Shimia isoporae: one gene and its partner. The protein of the gene in region 1 interacts with the protein of each later gene in a pairwise test. Links are inferred from orthologs where the notes say so. Each region holds a gene or a part of one and is shown on either strand. Other genes may lie near its edges. The genes, in order: hflC and ftsH.

Region 1 (9,289 bases):
GGCAGGCTGAACGCGGCCAGTGTCACGGATGTTCGCTAGCGCGGCTTCAGCTTTGTCATGCTCGTAGGTATCAGGCTGGAAACCCGCAAGACCGAGAATTGTGGCCCGGTCTGTCGCATGGCCAACTCCTGTAAAAGCAAGGGAACCATGTAGCGAGGCCCGCAGCCCGTGAAATTCGAAAGGCGCCGCGCGCATCATGTCCAGAAACCGAGCCGCAGCCACCATTGGCCCCATGGTATGAGATGAGGACGGACCGACACCGACTTTGAACATGTCGAAGACAGATAGAAACATTTGCGGCACGGGTCCTTCTTTGGGCGCTTCGAGTCGGCACTATGTCGGAGAACACCGAAAAGCCGAGGTCGAATTGCGACGTTTCCGATAGGAAACACGCTCTGGCAAGGGGCGCAACCCGTTAAAGAGAGGGGTGGCAGAGCCTGTTGACGCGGGATTTGCGCAAGTTTTGCCCATTCTGCTCTCGCCCCAACGCTGCTTCTTTCCTATAACCGTTGAAAAGCAACTAGGAGTCGCCCTGATGACCGGAGAACTGTCGCCCATCGACAAGGCAAAATTCGTGGCAGCAAAACAGGCCACTGACTATGTCGAGGACGGGATGCGTGTCGGTCTTGGCACAGGTTCGACTGCGGCCTGGCTGGTTCGTTGCCTGGGCGAGATGGTTCGTGAGCAGGGATTGCGGATCAAGGGCGTCCCCACATCGACCCGAACGGCCGAGCTGGCCCGAGAAGTTGGTATTGAGGTCATCAGCCTTGACGAAGCCAAGTGGCTTGATGTGACCATCGACGGCGCAGACGAGTTTGATGCCGACCTTAACCTGATCAAGGGCGGCGGCGGTGCACTGCTTCAAGAGAAGATCGTGGCAACCGCAAGCGATCAAATGGTGGTGATCGCGGACATTGGCAAAGAAGTTGAGACTCTGGGCAGTTTCCCGCTTCCGGTAGAGGTGGTGCCTTTCGGTTGGCAAACAACCCAGGCGCTGATCGAGGAAACCCTTGTGAGTATGGATGTTCTTGGGCGGACGACCACCATGCGTATGAATGGTGCGGCACCATTTGTCACTGACGAGGGGAACCACATTCTGGACCTGCATCTGAACCGGATCGGAGATGCGCGTCAGCTTGCCATGGTACTCAACCAAATGCCGGGCGTGGTTGAAAACGGCCTGTTTATCGATATCTGTGACGCTGTGGTTGTCGGTTATGGCGATGGACGCGTTGAAGTGCGTGACATTAATGCAGGCACCATTGAAGAGGCGATGCTTGATTTCGCCGAGACAGATAATCTGTTCACCGATCTGGTGGACTAAGGGAACGCGAACAATATGTCGTTTGACTATGATCTTTTCGTCATCGGTGGTGGCTCCGGTGGTGTAAGGGCTGCGCGGGTTGCAGCTGCTGGCGGGGCCAAGGTGGCTCTGGCCGAAGAGGACCGTTATGGCGGGACATGTGTAATCCGAGGCTGTGTGCCAAAGAAACTGATGGTTTTTGCCAGTGAATACTCGGGAATGGTTGAGGATGCTCAGGCCTATGGCTGGGACATTCAGGCCGGAGAATTCAACTGGGACAGCTTCAAAGGGAAGCTGCACGCGGAACTGGATCGTCTGGAAGGCATCTATCGCAACATTCTAAAAAATAATGGTGTCGAGACATTTGACCTACGGGCGAAAGTTGCCGACGCGCATACAGTAGAGTTGGCGGACGGGACCAAAAAGACCGCAAAGCACATTCTGCTTGCGATGGGTGGGCGTCCTGTATGGCCAGACATGCCCGGTTCGGAGCTGGGTATCAGCTCAAACGAGATCTTCCATCTTGATAAGCTGCCAGAAGACATTCTGATCATTGGCGGTGGTTATATCGCCTGTGAATTCGCCGGAATAATGAATGGGCTTGGCGTAAAGACGACGCAGTATTATCGCGGCGCACAGATCCTGCGTGGGTTTGACGAGGAAGCCCGTGGGCTTGTTGCCGAAGAAATGCGTCAGCGTGGCGTGGACCTGCATTGTGGGACCAATATCCTCGAGATGCGCAAGGAAGGCGAGAAGATTTGGGTCAAGGCCACCAACGGTGAAGAGCGCCTGTTTGACCAAGTGATGTTTGCAACGGGGCGTACCCCCAATACAGAAAACATGGGCCTCGAAGAGGTTGGCGTGTCCTTGGGGCGTAAGGGTCAGATCGAGGTTGATGAGTACAGCCAGACGGGCGTTCCTTCGATTTATGCGATCGGTGATGTGACTGATCGTGTGAACCTGACACCTGTTGCGATCCGCGAGGGTATGGCGTTTGTGGAAACGGTGTTCAAAGGCAATCCCACGCCGGTTGATCACGAGCTGATTCCGACCGCGATTTTCACCCAGCCGGAAATGGGGACGATCGGAATGAGCGAGGAAGATGCTCGCGATCAAGAGCCGATCGAGGTTTACGCAACCAGTTTCAAACCGATGCAGCAGGCCTTTGCGGGACGCGCTGAACGTGTTTTGATGAAGCTGATTGTGAGTCAGGCAACCCGCAAGGTTCTTGGGTGCCATATCGTCGCGCCCGGGGCTGGCGAGATGATCCAACTGGCGGGCATTGCCGTAAAAATGGGCGCCACCAAAGAAGACTTTGACCGGACGGTGGCGGTGCACCCGACTATGTCCGAAGAGCTTGTGACGATGAAGGAGCCAGTGCGTACAGCGTGAAGCCGCGCATTGGCTTGATTTTTCCGGTGTAAACCTCAGGTTTAGAGGAGCGCCAGAGATGTTGAAGAAAGGGAAGATCCTTTATGGCAGGTAACAACGGCGGCCCCTGGGGAGGGGGCGGCGGCAACCAAGGCGGTGGCAATCGCGGCAACAACGGGAACGGGCAGCGCCCGCCCGAAGGCGATGGCCCGCAGATCCCCGATATCGATGATCTAATGAAAAAGGGTCAGGACCAACTACGCGTGCTCATGGGCGGGCGTGGCGACGGCGGCGGTTCTAACCGTGGCGGTCAGGGGGGCGGTCAAGGCGGCCCCGGTCTCAATCGCGGAACAGTATTTCTCGGGCTTGGCGTGGCCGCTGTGCTTTGGGGCATGGCGAGCTTTTACACGGTGAAGCCGGAAGAAAAGTCAGTTGAGCTGTTCCTCGGCAAATACTCCGCAACCGGAGAACCAGGCCTGAACTTTGCGCCATGGCCGGTTGTCACGGCGGAAGTTGTGCCGGTCACGACTGAACAGACCGAGGACATCCCGGCGCGCGCCGGTTCAACCGATGGTCTTATGCTGACAGGTGACGAGAACATCGTCGATATTGATTTTCAGGTCGTCTGGAACATCAATGACCCTGCCCAGTATTTGTTCAACCTGAGGGACCCGCGTGAAACCATCCGCGCGGTGTCGGAGTCTGCGATGCGCGAGATTATTGCGCAGTCCGAACTTGCTCCGGTCCTGAACCGCGATCGTGGGATTATTGCCGATCGACTGCTTGAGCTGATCCAGCTGACAATGGATTCCTATAACTCTGGCGTTAACATCGTCCGTGTGAACTTTGACGGCGCCGATCCACCCGAGCCGGTAAAAGACGCCTTCCGTGAAGTTCAGTCTGCTTCGCAGGAACGTGACCGTCTGCAGAAAGAGGCGGATGCCTACGCCGCGCGTCAGACTGCGTCTGCACGTGGTGAAGCTGCGCAAATTCTGGAAGAAGCTGAAGCCTACCGCGCACAAGTTGTGAACCAGGCCGAAGGTGAAGCCAGCCGCTTTACCGCAGTTTTGGAAGAATACAAGAAAGCACCGGAAGTAACGCGCAAGCGTTTGTATCTGGAGACCATGGAAGAGGTCTTGGGCGATGTTGAGAAAGTCATCATCGACGACCAAACAGGCGGTCAGGGCGTTGTGCCATATCTGCCGCTGAATGAACTGCGCAAGAAGGGGGAGAACTAAGATGCGTAAGACAACTTATCTCCTGCCCATTCTGGTGCTGGCCGTTGCTGGCGTCCTGTCTTCGGTCTTTATCGTGGACGAACGCGAAAAGGCATTGGTTCTGCAGTTCGGTCGTGTCGTGACGGTCAAGGAGGAGCCGGGGCTTGCGTTCAAGATCCCGCTTATTCAAGAAGTGGTGCGGTATGACGACCGTATTCTCAGCCGGGAAGTTGGTCCTCTGGAAGTCACGCCTGCGGATGATCGCCGTTTGATAGTCGACGCTTTTGCGCGGTACCGGATCGCGAATGTGACCCAGTTCCGTCAAGCGGTTGGTGCCGGAGGCATTCAAGCCGCCGAATCGCGTCTGGACAGTATCCTGCGTTCCGAGACACGTGCTGTTCTTGGTGAAGTGCGCTCTGATGCCGTTCTTTCGACGGATCGTGTGTCGCTGATGAACCGCATTCGCGACAATGCGATCACGGAAGCGCGCGCTCTTGGTCTGGAAGTGATCGACGTGCGTCTGAAACGCACAGACCTACCGCAGGCCAACCTTGAAGCGACCTTCGCGCGTATGCGTGCTGAGCGTGAACGGGAAGCCGCAGACGAGATCGCTCGTGGTAACGAAGCCGCGCAGCGTATTCGTGCGCAGGCGGATCGTACTGTGGTCGAGTTGGTGTCGGATGCGCGTCGTCAGTCTGAGATCACCCGCGGTGAAGCAGACGCGAAGCGCAACGCGGTTTTCGCCGAGGCCTTTGGCGCCGATCAGGAATTTTTCGAGTTTTATCGCTCGCTAAACGCCTATCGGAACGCGCTGCAGGCGGATAACTCGACAATGGTCATGTCGCCGGACAGCGATTTCTTTGACTATCTGAAGAGCGATCAAGGTCGCAACTGATGGCCATCGCGCTTTTTGCGATTGGGCTAGTGTTAATTGTGGAGGGGCTGGTCTATGTGCTGGCCCCTTCCGTCGTTGAGGACTTGCTTGCGATGTTGCGGTCCTTGCCTGAAGGGCAGCGGAGGACATTGGGCCTTTTGGCTGTCATTGCTGGTGTGATCTTCGTGTGGACTGCCAAGGCGCTTGGGGTCTAAACGCCGGTCGGTCGCTTAACCCAATTCACAGAACGGTCACGCGCAATTGTGAACGCGCGATGTGGCGGCGGTTGCACTTGCGAGACCAAAGTCCCATTCTTTGCCTCAAGCGATAGGAGACCAGCCCTATCCGTAGGTTTCAAACAAACAAGGAGATCCAACGTGATTTCGAAGGCATTTCCAGTGCAGATGACGCACATGAAGGCCATGATGGTGGCTTTGGTTGCCACCACGGCATTGCTTGTTCAGGCAATGGCGGCGCAGGCAAGGCCCGATAGCTTTGCCGACTTGGCAGAAGAAATCAGTCCATCGGTAGTGAACATCACCACTTCGACTGTGGTTGCGGGCCGCACCGGTCCGCAAGGCATCGTTCCGGAGGGTTCACCATTTGAGGAATTCTTCCGTGAATTTCAGGACCGTCAGGGCAACAGTGATCGTCCTCGCCGCACCTCGGCGCTGGGGTCCGGTTTTGTGATTTCTGCTGACGGATACGTGGTTACCAACAACCATGTGATCGAAGGCGCAGACGAGATCCTGATCGAATTTTTCGAAGGTGAGGAACTGCCTGCGACGGTGATCGGTACTGACCCGAATACCGACATTGCGCTGTTGAAAGTCGAAAGTGACGAGCCACTTGATTTCGTTGAGTTTGGCGACAGTGACACCGCCCGGGTTGGCGATTGGGTCGTCGCTATGGGTAACCCGCTCGGTCAGGGGTTCTCTGTGTCTGCCGGTATTGTTTCGGCGCGCAATCGTGCTCTGTCGGGCAGCTATGATGACTATATCCAGACGGACGCTGCTATTAACCGCGGCAACTCTGGCGGACCACTGTTTAACATGGACGGTGAGGTAATCGGCGTGAACACCGCGATCCTTTCACCCAACGGTGGTTCCATTGGTATCGGCTTTTCGATGGCATCCAATGTTGTGACCCGCGTGATCGATCAACTCAAAGAGTTCGGAGAGACGCGTCGCGGGTGGTTGGGTGTGCGCATCCAGAACGTGACCGAGGACATGGTCGAGGCCATTGACGGTCTCGAAGATGCGAAAGGCGCGATGGTCACCGACGTGCCGGAAGGTCCGGCAATGGATGCCGGCATGGAAGCGGGCGACATAATCATGACCTTTGATGGCGCTGACGTTGACGATGTGCGTGCCCTGGTGCGTCGCGTCGGCAACACGGCTGTCGGTAAAGCGGTGGATGTGGTTGTGCTGCGGGCCGGTAAGGAGGTCACTCTTGCGGTCACACTTGGCCGTCGCGAAGAAGCGCAGGGTGCGGTGCCGGCCAGCCAGCCGGCGCCCGATACACCGGAGGAGCCGGTGGAAAAGGATATCCTTGGTCTGACCGTCACACCTTTGACAGATGAAATGCGCGGTGAACTCGGTGTTGGCGACGACATGGACGGGCTCGTTGTGAGCGGTGTGGACGAAACATCCAAGGCCTATGAAAAAGGTCTTCGGGCGGGCGATGTCCTTACCGAAGCAAGCCATCAGAAACTGCGCACGATCTCGGATTTTGAGACGCGTATCGACGAAGTGCGGGAGGCAGGACGTAAATCGGTTCTGCTGCTGGTACGTCGCGGTGGTGAACCTCGCTTCGTGGCCTTGTCCATCGAGGAATAACACGAACTTTCACTCACGGATCGGGGCGCCTTCGGGCGCCCTTTTTCTTGCGCACTATACTTCGCGTTCTACTGCGATCAGACCGAGGCGACGGGCGCTTTCAAGTGAAAGTATCGAGCTGTCGAGGCCGCCCGCTTTTTGGTAGCGCCGGATGGCGGCGCGTGTGCGGTTGTCCAGATCACCGGTGATCGTGCCGAAAAACAAGCCGCGCACTTTGAGTGCACGTTGTACCGAGGAGGTAAATTCCACGGTCCAGACTTGCGGGCAGGGTGTTTCAAACCAGGTTTCCCGTCGCTCTGTGACGATGCGCTGCTGTTGCTCGGTGCGAAAAACGCCGGGTGCGACGACTGTGCCGTCGGCAAGCACTTCGGGTGGTTGCACCATGATCTGTTCGGTGACTGTTTCCAGTACCGCCGGCGTGACATCTCGTCCCCAGCAACTTCCGGGACGTGCGTTTGGTGGCGCCTTGGCATCTTCAGCGCGCACGATTTCCGGCTCGGACCACGCCGCCAGATAGGGCGGGTCCGATATCGACTGCTCGCATCCTGCTGCGGTCAGCAGGGCGAGGGCCGCAAAAGGGGCGATCAGGCGTGTCATGCTCGTGCCTCGCGCTCAAGGCGTGTTCTTGTTGCCTCCCTTGTAGCGCGTTTCGGCTTTTGTCAAAAGCCTCAGCTTTCTGGTGGCAGAAGCAGGCTATCGAGCATGGGAGAAATGTCCTCAATTCGTTCGGCGATCAGATGGGTGACGTTGTTTTCTCGTTGTATACGTCCGGTCACACGCAGTAGGCGACCGGCGATCACGGCACGACGGAAGGCTTCGTAGAGTTTGCGCCAGACGATCACATTCACCACACCGGTCTCGTCCTCCAGCGTTAGAAAGATCACGCCTTTGGCTGTGCCGGGACGCTGGCGCAGAATCACCAGCCCGGCCACGGTGACCCGCGCGCCATTGGGCGGTTCGCCCAATCGGGCAGCAGTCAGGGCAAAGGGCGGCTTGGGCCACGCAGATGTGATGTGCGCATTCATGGAACAAATATAGAACATTTGAGTTTTGTCGCAAGGTGACAAGGGGTGCGTCGCAAAAGGGGGTGGCGGGCGACGGGTCGCTTGTCTAACTAAGGTCCGACGGACTGCACGAGAAGGAGCCTCAAGGCATGGCCAAGATCACCTATGTCGAGCACAACGGAACCGAACACGTGGTTGAGGTCGCAAACGGCCTCACCGTGATGGAAGGCGCGCGCGACAACAATATCCCCGGCATCGAAGCCGACTGCGGCGGCGCTTGCGCCTGCTCGACCTGCCACGTCTATGTAGACCCTGCCTGGACGGACAAGATCCCGGCAAAGGACGACATGGAAGAGGACATGCTGGATTTTGCCTATGAGCCCGATCCCGCAACCTCGCGTTTGACCTGTCAGATCAAGGTAACCGACGCGCTGGACGGTCTGGTTGTGAAAATGCCCGAGAAGCAGATCTGATGTTGGGCGGGGCGCGGCGTCTCTTGTTGTGCCCTTTGCACGCCTTCGCGCGCCGCGTCCGGCTGGCGTGGTGCGCTTTGCTGGTATTGCTCGCGGTTCCCGCTGCGGCCGAGATCACCTCGGCTCGCTATACCGAGCCGACCACCCGCTACGCCCACGGTGTTCTAGGCGACGCCATCGAGTATGGCGCTTTGGAGCTAAAACTTCGAGGCGGCAAGAAAGTTACCATAACGCTTCCGCAGGATCGGGTTTTCGAGGATCTGGAACCGCGGCTGTTTGATGTGACGGGCGACGGGGCACTGGAAGCAATTGTGATCGAAAGCAGCCAAGATGGTGGCGCGCGACTCGCGATTTACAATGAGAAGGGTCTTGTTGCGGCGACCCCCCATATTGGTCAGCGAAATCGGTGGTTGGCGCCCGTAGGCGTAGCTGATCTTGATGGGGACGGTCTCGTCGAGTTGGCTTATATCGACCGGCCACATCTGGCAAAGACCCTGCGTGTCTGGCGCTATGAAAGTGGTGCGTTGACACAGGTGGCCAGTCGAAAGGGGCTCACGAACCACCGTATAGGCGAAGACTTCATCTCGGGTGGATTGCGCGACTGCGGGGACGGGACAGAAATGATAACCGCCGACGGGAGTTGGGGGAATGTCGTTGCAACACGTTTTGATGGCAAGAAACTGAGGTCTCAAACGCTCTGGGCGTTCAGGGGACAAAACTCGCTGAAGACTGCTTTGGACTGCAAGGTGCCCTGATTCACAAAGCTAGCGCACGGTCCCGTCACTCGCTGAATAGATGTGGCGTGTGCCGATTGCGCCAAGGGACTGGAACAGGCTGGTTGTATTGCTCACGCCAAATTTTTTGAGCAATTTTCCGCGGTGCACTTCAACGGTCCGGTTGCTCATCTCCAATTTCAGCGCGATTTCCTTGCTCGTAAGACCTTCTGCCAGCAAAGAGAATACTTCGCGTTCCCTTCGTGTCAGGGCCTGATACGGGCGCGTGTCGGATATATCGGCAAAGCTCCAAACGGCCCGTTGCAAAGGGTCTTCGGGGGTGAATGTGTGGCCGCGCACGCGGCACCAGAACATTTCCCCGCCCCGACGCATCATCACCCGTTCGTCCCAGTAGAAGTTGCTCTCCCGCAATTCCTGAACGCCGCGATTGCGGATGTTTGCGAACTCCTCCTGCGTTGGATAAAGGATCGCAAAG
Region 2 (9,458 bases), on another replicon or contig:
TATGAATGCAGGTGGCGGCGAGGCAAAGCGCATCAGTTTCGGTCAGGGGCGCTATGGCACGCCGGTCTGGAGCCCGCGCGGGGATCTGATCGCCTTCACCAAACAGAACAAAGGCCGGTTCCACATCGGCGTTATGCGCACGGATGGCAGCGAAGAGCGGTTGCTGACCGCCTCGTTCCTTGATGAGGGGCCGACATGGGCGCCCAACGGTCGGGTCATTATGTTCACACGCGAGACACGGGGATCGGATGGCGTAAGCGCGCTTTATTCGGTCGATGTTTCCGGGCGCAACCTGAAGCGTGTCGAAGTGGGTGGCGGCGGGTCTGACCCCGCATGGTCGCCGCTTCAGTAAGGCAATATTTTATCAGAGCGGCGGTTGTGGTAGGACTGGCGCAAGAACAGGCAAGGAAACGAAGAGGCACATTGAGATGAAACATCTGAGCAAAGTGGCGCTTGTCGTGGCAGGGCTGGCTTTGGCCGCCTGTAGTCAACCGCATCTGGACGGTAGTGGTACCGGTCCGGGCACCGGTGTCGGCGAGAATGGCAACCCGTCTGATCCGACGTCTGTTGCCTATTTCAACGAAACGATCGGAGATCGTGTCCTGTTTGAGGTGGATCAGTCCACTTTGAGCGAACAGGGGCGGCTTGTGGTGTTGGCGCAGGCCAACTGGCTGTTGGCAAACACGGATTACACAGCCGTTATTGAAGGTCATGCCGACGAGCAGGGCACACGTGAATACAACCTCGCGCTTGGCGCGCGACGTGCGGCGTCGGTGCAAGAACTTCTGGTGTCCCAAGGTGTCGCGGCGAACCGTTTGAGCACAGTGAGCTATGGTAAAGAGCGTCCGATCGAGGTTTGCTCGCAAGAGGCATGTTATGCGCAGAACCGTCGGTCTGTGACGGTGCTGACAGCGGGCTTGTCGGGCTAAGCGCGCGGAGAATATGGAAATGAAGAGCACGGTTTTTGGCGGCTTGACCGCATTGGCCCTGGCGCTGGCCCCGATGATGGGGGCGGCGCAGGAGAGCAGCGACGAAACGCTGGCGGATATCCGTCAGCAATTGACTGTGCTTTATGTCGATATTCAGCGGCTGAAACGCGAACTGTCGACCACTGGCGGGGCTGGTAGCACGGCGCCCGCGGGTGCGAGTACGCTGGAGCGGGTGGATGCAATCGAGCGGCAGTTGCAAGTGCTCACGGGCAAAACCGAGGAGTTGCAGTTTCGTGTCGAACGGATCGTCGAAGACGGTACCAACCGTATTGGGGACCTAGAATTCCGGCTTGTCGAGCTTGAGGGCGGCGATCTGAGCGCTTTGGGCGAAACCACGACACTTGGTGGTGATGTCGAGGACAGCCGCGTTGTTGAAACCGATACCAGCGGTTCTGGTGATGCGGTGGACAGTAGTGAGCTAGCCGTGGGCGAAGAAGCCGATTTTGGGCGTGCCATGACGGCCTTGGACGGTGCCGACTTTGGAGCGGCAGCGGACCAGTTCGCAGCGTTTGTACAAACTTACCCCGGAAGCCCGCTTGAAGCGGAAGCACACCTTCGTCGTGGGCAGGCTCTGGAAGGTATGAACGCGAATACGGATGCCGCACGCGCGTTTCTGGAAGCCTATTCCGGTGGTCCGCAGGCCGGCACCGCGCCAGAGGCCCTATTTCGCCTAGGCAAATCGCTGGGCGCGTTGGGGCAGACCAATGAGGCTTGTGTGACGTTGAACGAGGTCGGCGTACGGTATCCGGCCAGCGGGTTCGTAACGCAGGCGCGGGATGAAATGATGTCGCTGCAGTGTTCCTGAGCGGTGCATGCGCTTGACGAGATGATGGCAAAGGCGCTGCAAGGTGCCTTTGAACAAAATGTCCCAGAGACAATTGGTGTGGCCGTCAGTGGCGGTGGGGACAGCATGGCCGTGCTCGACCTTTTGCGCCGGTGGGGGCGCGCGACACTCGCCGTGGCCAGCGTGAACCACGGTTTGCGAGACGCGGCCGCCGATGAAATAGCCCTGGTTTCAAACTACGTATCGGAGCACGGCCTCCGCCACGACGTTCTGGACTGGAAGTGGGACCGTGGTGGCAATTTGCAGGCGTCGGCCCGTGAAGGGCGGCGTGAGGCGCTTCGGGTATGGGCCCGGTCGCATGGCATTTCCCACGTGGTTTTGGGGCATACAGCGGACGATCAGGCCGAGACGTTTTTGATGCGGTTGGCGCGCGGTTCCGGCGTGGACGGTTTGGCCGGCATGGCGGAAGTTCGAAAAGAGGGCGAGATTACGTGGTTGCGGCCTTTGTTGAGTGCACGCCGCGAGGATCTCCGTTCATACTTGCGCACGGAAAAAATCATCTGGGCCGACGATCCAAGTAACGAGGATACGACCTTTGACCGTGTTAAAGCGCGGCAAATGATGGATGTCCTGAAACCATTGGGGTTGACCGTCGAACGCCTTGTGCAGACCGCGGACCATATGGGACGCGAGAGAACCACGCTTCATTGGGCGGCTGCGGAGGCCAAGGCGCAATTCGCACAGCAGTCCCGTGGCGACATTGTACTGGACGCCGCAGTTTGGAGCGCGCTGCCTCAATCGCTTGCCTTCCGGCTGCTTGCGGATGCCCTGTCTTTTGTGTCGGGGCAGGCCTACCGGCCCAGATTTAAGACGCTGGCAGCCGTCTTTGACGCGGAGAAGGTTACGAGCCTGCACGGCTGTTTGATCTTGAAGGGAAAAAACAGCGTAACCATCACCAGAGAACTGAGGGCGGTTCAGTCCGAAGTTGTCGCATTCGGCAGCGTCTGGGACGGACGTTGGATGGTTCGGGGCCCTGACGTTGAGGGCGGGGTCGTTGGTGCGCTGGGAGAAGCCGGGTTGGCGCTCTGCGGGAACTGGAGGGAAACGGGTGTGCCGCGTGTGAGCTTATTGTCCTCGCCTGCAGTCTGGCGTGGCGAGGAATTGATCGCCGCTCCGCTGGCTGGATTTGGTGAAGGCTGGTATGCTGAGTTGATCAACGGGCGGGACGTGTTTGGATGAATGGAGACAAACAAGCGCAAAAACGCATTGAACTGTGCTCTGTGATGTCTATTTAACTCTAATCGCCGCCATGTTAGGAACCGCGGCGGTTTTTACGGGAGATTTGCCTTGGGCAACGCGCGCAATATAGCCTTTTGGGTCGTCATTTTCTTGCTGATCCTGGCCTTGTTCAACCTTTTTGACAGCAACGGATCGGCACTCCAGAGCCGCGATCAGAGCTACTCTGATTTTGTGGCCGCAGTGGACAGAGACGAAGTGGCGTCGGTCACGCTGGACGGTGAGAAGGCAGTTTACACAACCAAGAGCGGCGAGAGTTTCGTTGCCATCATGCCTGGCGATGCCGAGGTGACCAACTTGTTGATTGATAACAATATTCCGGTCACAGCGAAGAGCCAGGAAACCTCCGGATTCCAGGCGCTTCTGTTCAGCATGCTGCCGGTTCTGCTGTTGGTCGGTGTGTGGATCTACTTCATGAATCGCATGCAGGGCGGTGGCAAGGGCGGCGCGATGGGCTTTGGTAAATCCAAGGCCAAGATGTTGACCGAGAAACATGGTCGCGTGACTTTTGACGACGTGGCCGGCATCGACGAAGCCAAGGAAGAGCTTGAAGAGATTGTCGAATTCCTGCGCAACCCGCAGAAATTCTCGCGACTCGGTGGTAAGATTCCAAAAGGCGCTCTGCTAGTCGGCCCTCCGGGTACTGGTAAGACGTTGCTGGCGCGCGCGATTGCGGGCGAGGCGGGCGTGCCGTTTTTCACAATCTCCGGTTCCGATTTTGTGGAAATGTTCGTTGGCGTGGGCGCCTCACGTGTGCGCGACATGTTCGAGCAGGCTAAGAAAAACGCGCCCTGTATTGTCTTTATCGACGAGATTGACGCCGTAGGCCGCCACCGTGGTGCAGGTTATGGCGGTGGCAACGACGAGCGCGAACAGACGCTCAACCAGCTACTGGTAGAGATGGACGGCTTTGAGGCCAACGAAGGTGTGATCATCCTCGCGGCCACCAACCGCAAGGACGTTCTGGACCCTGCGCTTCTGCGTCCGGGTCGTTTTGACCGCAACGTGACTGTGGGCAATCCCGACATTAAGGGCCGCGAAAAGATTCTGGGCGTGCATGCCCGCAAAACGCCTCTGGGTCCTGACGTGGACCTGCGTATCATTGCGCGAGGCACGCCGGGCTTCTCTGGTGCGGATTTGGCAAACCTCGTGAATGAAGCTGCGCTTATGGCAGCACGCGTGGGTCGTCGTTTCGTCACGATGGAAGACTTTGAAGCTGCCAAAGACAAGGTTATGATGGGCGCCGAGCGCCGGTCGATGGTCTTGACGCAAGACCAGAAAGAGAAAACGGCCTATCACGAAGCAGGTCACGCCGTCGTCGGTCTTGAACTGCCGCTGTGTGATCCGGTGTACAAGGCGACGATCATTCCGCGCGGTGGCGCGCTGGGCATGGTTGTCAGCCTGCCTGAAATGGACCGCCTGAACTATCACCGTGATGAATGTCAGCAGAAGCTGGCGATGACCATGGCAGGCAAGGCGGCCGAGGTGATCAAATACGGTGAAGACCACGTGTCTAACGGCCCAGCCGGTGACATTCAGCAGGCCAGTGCCCTAGCGCGTGCCATGGTGATGCAATGGGGCATGTCCGACAAGGTGGGCAACATTGACTACCAGGAAGCGGCGGCGGGTTACCAAGCCAACGGCGGTGCAGGCGGGTTCTCCGTGTCTGCGACCACCAAGGAGCTGATCGAAGAAGAAGTGAAGCGCTTCATCCAGCAGGGCTATGACGACGCCTTGAAGATCCTGACCGAGAAAAATGAGGAATGGGAACGTTTGGCGCAGGGTCTGCTTGAATATGAGACGCTGACCGGTGACGAGATCAAACGCGTCATGAACGGTGAGCCGCCGAACACAGGTGATGACGATGAGTCCTCTGACCAAGGCAACGCGCCCAGCGTGACTGCCATTCCGAAAACCAAACCCCGCAGCAAGCCGTCTGGTGATGATGGCGGGATGGAGCCGGAACCCACCGGCTGATCCGAGGGACAGACCCTGAGAAGGGACCCAAGACTAGAAACCCCCAAGGTGTGAGGGCACCTTGGGGGTTTTTTTGTGGGCTGCACGACGAGAACGGGCTTGGGCGGTGACCTTTTGTGGCACCCATCCGGTGCGAGAAGAACGGTAACGCTGCCGATGGGGCTGCATCGGGTCAGCCAAAGGATCACGACCCCTGATTGCCCCCGTCACCAAACGTGCGTTGTCTGAGAGACGGTGGTTGTCTACTCCTTTGGCAAAGCAATTCGAGAGGGAGCGGCAGAATGCCTGCGTTGAAACCAACGAGATTTGAAGCGGAAGTTGTCTGGCTGGGACGGGTTTCTGACAGAGGTACGGATTTGCAGGCACAGGGCGCCACGACGTTGCCGCTTGCCTTTGGTGGGGCCGACAACGAAAGCCACGCCGGTGTGACGCGGGCCTCTTGTGTGCGGGTCTCGGCGCTTTATCCGAAGGGCACCGAGATCGTAAATGTGCGCCAGATGTCTGTTCTGAGTCAGGAAGAGCTAGATGAGATCGCCGCCGAAATGGGGTTGGCAAGCCTTGATCCGGCCTGGGTAGGGGCGTCGCTGGTGATCAAGGGGATACCCGATTTTACGCACGTGCCGCCGAACTCGCGCCTTCAGGGGCCGGATGGTGTGACGATCACCATCGATATGGAAAACCGTCCCTGTGTATTTCCGGGTCGTGTGATTGAAGGTGTGCACGAGGGCTTCGGCAAGAAGTTCAAACCGGCCGCCAACAACCGGCGCGGTGTAACGGCCTGGGTCGAGCGGCCGGGAACGCTCAATCTGGGAGACAAATTGCGGCTGTTTATTCCCGATCAACCGGTCTGGAGTGAACTGGAGACCGCGCGGGCACAGTGAGTCTCAATTTTTGACACGGACGGTGCCGATGTTGACGTTACGTTTCCAAAACGAAACGGGTGCCGCGCATGTCGACGCAAGAAGCGCTCTAAATGTCGGAAATGCATCTCGCCGGCGCCTTTGTGAGCGCTACAAAAGAAGCAGAGAGAGCGCCAACATTTTGCGACAGGGACCGTCATGAGTTTCAAAACCGACATCGAAATCGCCCGCGAGGCCAAGAAACGCCCGATTCAGGAAATCGGCGCCAAGCTGGGTATCGGAAGCGATGACCTGCTGCCCTATGGCCACGACAAGGCCAAGGTGAGCCAAGACTTCATCAATTCTGTTCAGGGCAACAAAAACGGCAAGCTGATCCTTGTCACCGCGATCAACCCGACTCCGGCTGGCGAAGGCAAGACAACCACGACCGTGGGCCTTGGTGACGGGCTTTGCGCGATCGGAAAGAAGGCGGCGATCTGCATTCGCGAGGCATCGCTTGGGCCGAACTTCGGTATGAAGGGTGGCGCCGCCGGCGGTGGCTATGCTCAGGTTGTTCCGATGGAAGAGATGAACCTGCACTTCACAGGCGACTTCCACGCGATCACTTCGGCGCACAACCTCCTTTCGGCGATGATCGACAACCATATTTACTGGGGCAACGAGCTCGAGATCGATGAGCGTCGGGTGAGCTGGCGTCGCGTGCTGGATATGAACGACCGAGCGCTGCGTGACACCGTGACTTCGCTTGGCGGCGTGGCCAATGGCTTCCCACGTCAGACAGGTTTTGACATCACCGTGGCGTCTGAAGTCATGGCGATCCTGTGTCTCGCGACCGATCTGGAAGACCTGCAGAAACGTCTGGGAGACATGATTGTCGCCTATCGTCGTGACCGCAGCCCGATTTATGCCCGCGACATCAAAGCGGATGGCGCTATGACCGTGCTGCTGAAGGATGCGATGCAGCCAAACATCGTGCAGACGCTGGAAAACAACCCAGCGTTCGTTCATGGCGGGCCGTTTGCCAACATCGCGCACGGCTGTAACTCAGTGATTGCCACTACCACTGCGCTGAAAATCGCGGACTATGTCGTCACAGAGGCGGGCTTTGGTGCGGACCTAGGTGCCGAGAAGTTCATGAACATCAAGTGCCGCAAGGCCGGCCTTGCGCCTGACGCCGTTGTACTGGTGGCAACGATCCGTGCCATGAAGATGAACGGTGGCGTAGCCAAGGCAGATCTTGGCGCGGAAAATGTGGATGCAGTGAACGAAGGGTGCGCTAACCTTGGGCGTCACATCGGCAACCTCAAACAATTTGGCGTGCCGGTTGTTGTCGCGATCAACCACTTTGTCAGCGACACCGACGCAGAAGTTCAAGCCGTGAAGGACTATGTTGAGGGGCAGGGCTCTGAAGCGATCCTATGTCAGCACTGGGAAAAAGGGTCCGAAGGTACCAAGGAACTGGCTACCCGGGTTGCAGAGATTGCGGATGCCGGTGTGAGCCAATTCGCGCCCCTTTACAAAGACGAACTGTCGCTGTTCGAGAAAATCGAACGTGTCGCGACCTCGATCTATCGTGCGGACGAAGTGTTGGCGGACAAGAAGATCCGTGACCAGCTGCGTCAGTGGGAAGAAGCTGGCTATGGTCATCTGCCGGTTTGTATGGCCAAAACCCAGTATTCCTTCTCGACCGATCCGAACCTTCGCGGTGCGCCGACAGGCCACTCTGTTCCGGTGCGGGAAGTGCGTCTGAGCGCGGGCGCTGGCTTTGTGGTGGTGATCTGCGGTGAGATCATGACCATGCCGGGTCTGCCGCGTCATCCGGCGGCAGAGAACATTCGCATCAACGAAGAAGGTCTGGTCGAAGGCCTGTTCTGATCCGCATTGCGGTTTGGCAAAAGGCGGGGTAGGGCATGCGCGAGAAATTCCGAGAGGAACGCCATGCTTGACCCCGCCGATTGCCCCGACATGCCGACTTTGCGCGATCAGATTGACGCGCTTGACCGTGATCTGGTGCGGCTTCTGGCAAAGCGCACGGGCTATATCGATCGGGCGGTAGAGATCAAGACGGAGGCCGGGCTGCCTGCCTCCATTCCGGCCCGCGTCGAAGACGTGGTGGCCAAAGTGAAAGCCACGGCCGAAACCGAAGGGTTGGACCCGTCGATCGTAGAGGTCATGTGGCGAGAATTGATCGACTGGTCCATCGCGCGCGAAGCGCGGACCATCGATTTCGAATAGCGGAGCGAACCATGCGCGCAGCAGTGATTGACGGAAAAGCAGTGGCCGCGGAGCTGCGGGCCAACGTCAGGGCGGAGGCGCAGAAGTTGAGCGAGCTGGGTTGGTCGCCTCGGCTGGTGTCTGTGAGCGTGGGTGAAACGGCGGCAGCCGAACTCTATGTGCGCAACCAGCAGAAGCAGGCCGAAAGCGCGGGAGTGCAGTTTGAGGCGCGCAACTATCCGGCCGAGACCTCCTTGGAGCAGCTGATCGGAATTCTACAGGGGTTGAATCACGACCCACGGGTGAATGGCATCATCATCCAGCGTCCGCTGCCCGAGCATATTCCAGTTAAATCGCTGCAAAAAGCCGTGCATCCGTTGAAGGACGTGGAAGGCATGCATCCGGCCTCTATCGGCAACATCGTTTACAACGATCTTGCGCTAGGTCCCTGTACTGCGGTGGCGGCCGTGGAAATTCTGAAAACGTTGCCTTTGCAGATGGAAGGTTTGAACGTGACGGTGATCGGGCATTCCGAAATTGTCGGTAAACCCATTGCCTTTTTGATGATGGGCCTAGGGGCGACGGTCACGGTGTGTCACCACATGACGCGTTCGGTGGCGATGCACAGCCGAGCCGCAGATGCCGTGTTTGTTGCCGTTGGGAAACCCGGTCTGGTGACCGGAGACATGATCAAGCCGGGGGCCGCGGTGATCGATATCGGGATTAACCGTGTGGAAACACCGGACGGGCCGCGCACTGTGGGCGATGCGGATTTTGAAAGCTGCGCCGAAGTGGCGGGTTGGATCACGCCGGTTCCGGGCGGTGTAGGGCCCGTGACGGTGGCAACTCTGATGAAAAACGCCGTGTTGGCAACGCGGATGCAAATGGACCACTACCGGGACAGCTATGCCCGGACAGACGTTTAACGGGAGATCAAGATGACAGCGCAAGTGATTGACGGCAAAGCCTTTGCGGCGACGGTCCGCGAAAAGGTGGCAGGCCATGTGGCACGCCTGAAAGAAGAGCACGGCATCACGCCCGGGCTGGCTGTTGTGTTGGTTGGTGAAGACCCCGCAAGCCAGGTTTATGTGCGCTCGAAAGGCAAACAGACCGTAGAAGCCGGCATGAACAGCTATGAACATAAGCTGGAGGCAGACACTTCCGAAGCGGATCTTCTGGCGGTTGTGGATCAGCTTAACAACGATCCCAATGTGCATGGCATTCTGGTTCAGCTTCCGTTGCCGGGGCATCTGAACGAAGATCTGATTATCAACTCGATTGCGCCCGAAAAGGACGTTGACGGGTTCCACATTTCGAACGTGGGTCTGCTGGGTACGG

What was found.
Region 2: the proteins of hflC (region 1) and ftsH interact in binary tests that used the Escherichia coli proteins (3 or more experiments, as listed by UniProt). The link is inferred for Shimia isoporae from one-to-one orthologs.

The regions. Positions count from the first base shown.
Region 1 is NZ_SMGR01000005.1:168,940-178,228, reverse strand. The notes cover bases 3,033-5,849. They hold hflC (protease modulator HflC), read left to right. Parts: upstream 3,033-3,913; coding sequence 3,914-4,786; downstream 4,787-5,849. Other genes in these bases: BXY66_RS19205 (Do family serine endopeptidase), read left to right, coding at 5,179-5,849; BXY66_RS19210 (DUF2065 domain-containing protein), read left to right, coding at 4,786-4,980; hflK (FtsH protease activity modulator HflK), read left to right, coding at 3,033-3,912. In the rest of the region: BXY66_RS19235 (L-serine ammonia-lyase), read right to left, coding at 1-294; ribose-5-phosphate isomerase RpiA, read left to right, coding at 536-1,324; gor (glutathione-disulfide reductase), read left to right, coding at 1,340-2,695; more of hflK, read left to right, coding at 2,779-3,032; more of BXY66_RS19205, read left to right, coding at 5,850-6,603; BXY66_RS19200 (peptidoglycan-binding domain-containing protein), read right to left, coding at 6,658-7,200; BXY66_RS19195 (OB-fold nucleic acid binding domain-containing protein), read right to left, coding at 7,272-7,646; BXY66_RS19190 (2Fe-2S iron-sulfur cluster-binding protein), read left to right, coding at 7,757-8,080; BXY66_RS19185 (FG-GAP repeat domain-containing protein), read left to right, coding at 8,080-8,835; BXY66_RS19180 (helix-turn-helix domain-containing protein), read right to left, coding at 8,845-9,289.
Region 2 is NZ_SMGR01000001.1:714,348-723,805, forward strand. The notes cover bases 2,598-5,583. They hold ftsH (ATP-dependent zinc metalloprotease FtsH), read left to right. Parts: upstream 2,598-3,120; coding sequence 3,121-5,046; downstream 5,047-5,583. Other genes in these bases: tilS (tRNA lysidine(34) synthetase TilS), read left to right, coding at 2,598-3,012; BXY66_RS03565 (MOSC domain-containing protein), read left to right, coding at 5,328-5,583. Outside these bases: Tol-Pal system beta propeller repeat protein TolB, read left to right, coding at 1-352; peptidoglycan-associated lipoprotein Pal, read left to right, coding at 429-929; tol-pal system protein YbgF, read left to right, coding at 943-1,794; more of tilS, read left to right, coding at 1,819-2,597; more of BXY66_RS03565, read left to right, coding at 5,584-5,927; BXY66_RS03570 (formate--tetrahydrofolate ligase), read left to right, coding at 6,105-7,781; BXY66_RS03575 (chorismate mutase), read left to right, coding at 7,845-8,141; BXY66_RS03580 (bifunctional 5,10-methylenetetrahydrofolate dehydrogenase/5,10-methenyltetrahydrofolate cyclohydrolase), read left to right, coding at 8,153-9,046; bifunctional methylenetetrahydrofolate dehydrogenase/methenyltetrahydrofolate cyclohydrolase FolD, read left to right, coding at 9,059-9,458. UniProt on the Escherichia coli protein: Acts as a processive, ATP-dependent zinc metallopeptidase for both cytoplasmic and membrane proteins. Plays a role in the quality control of integral membrane proteins.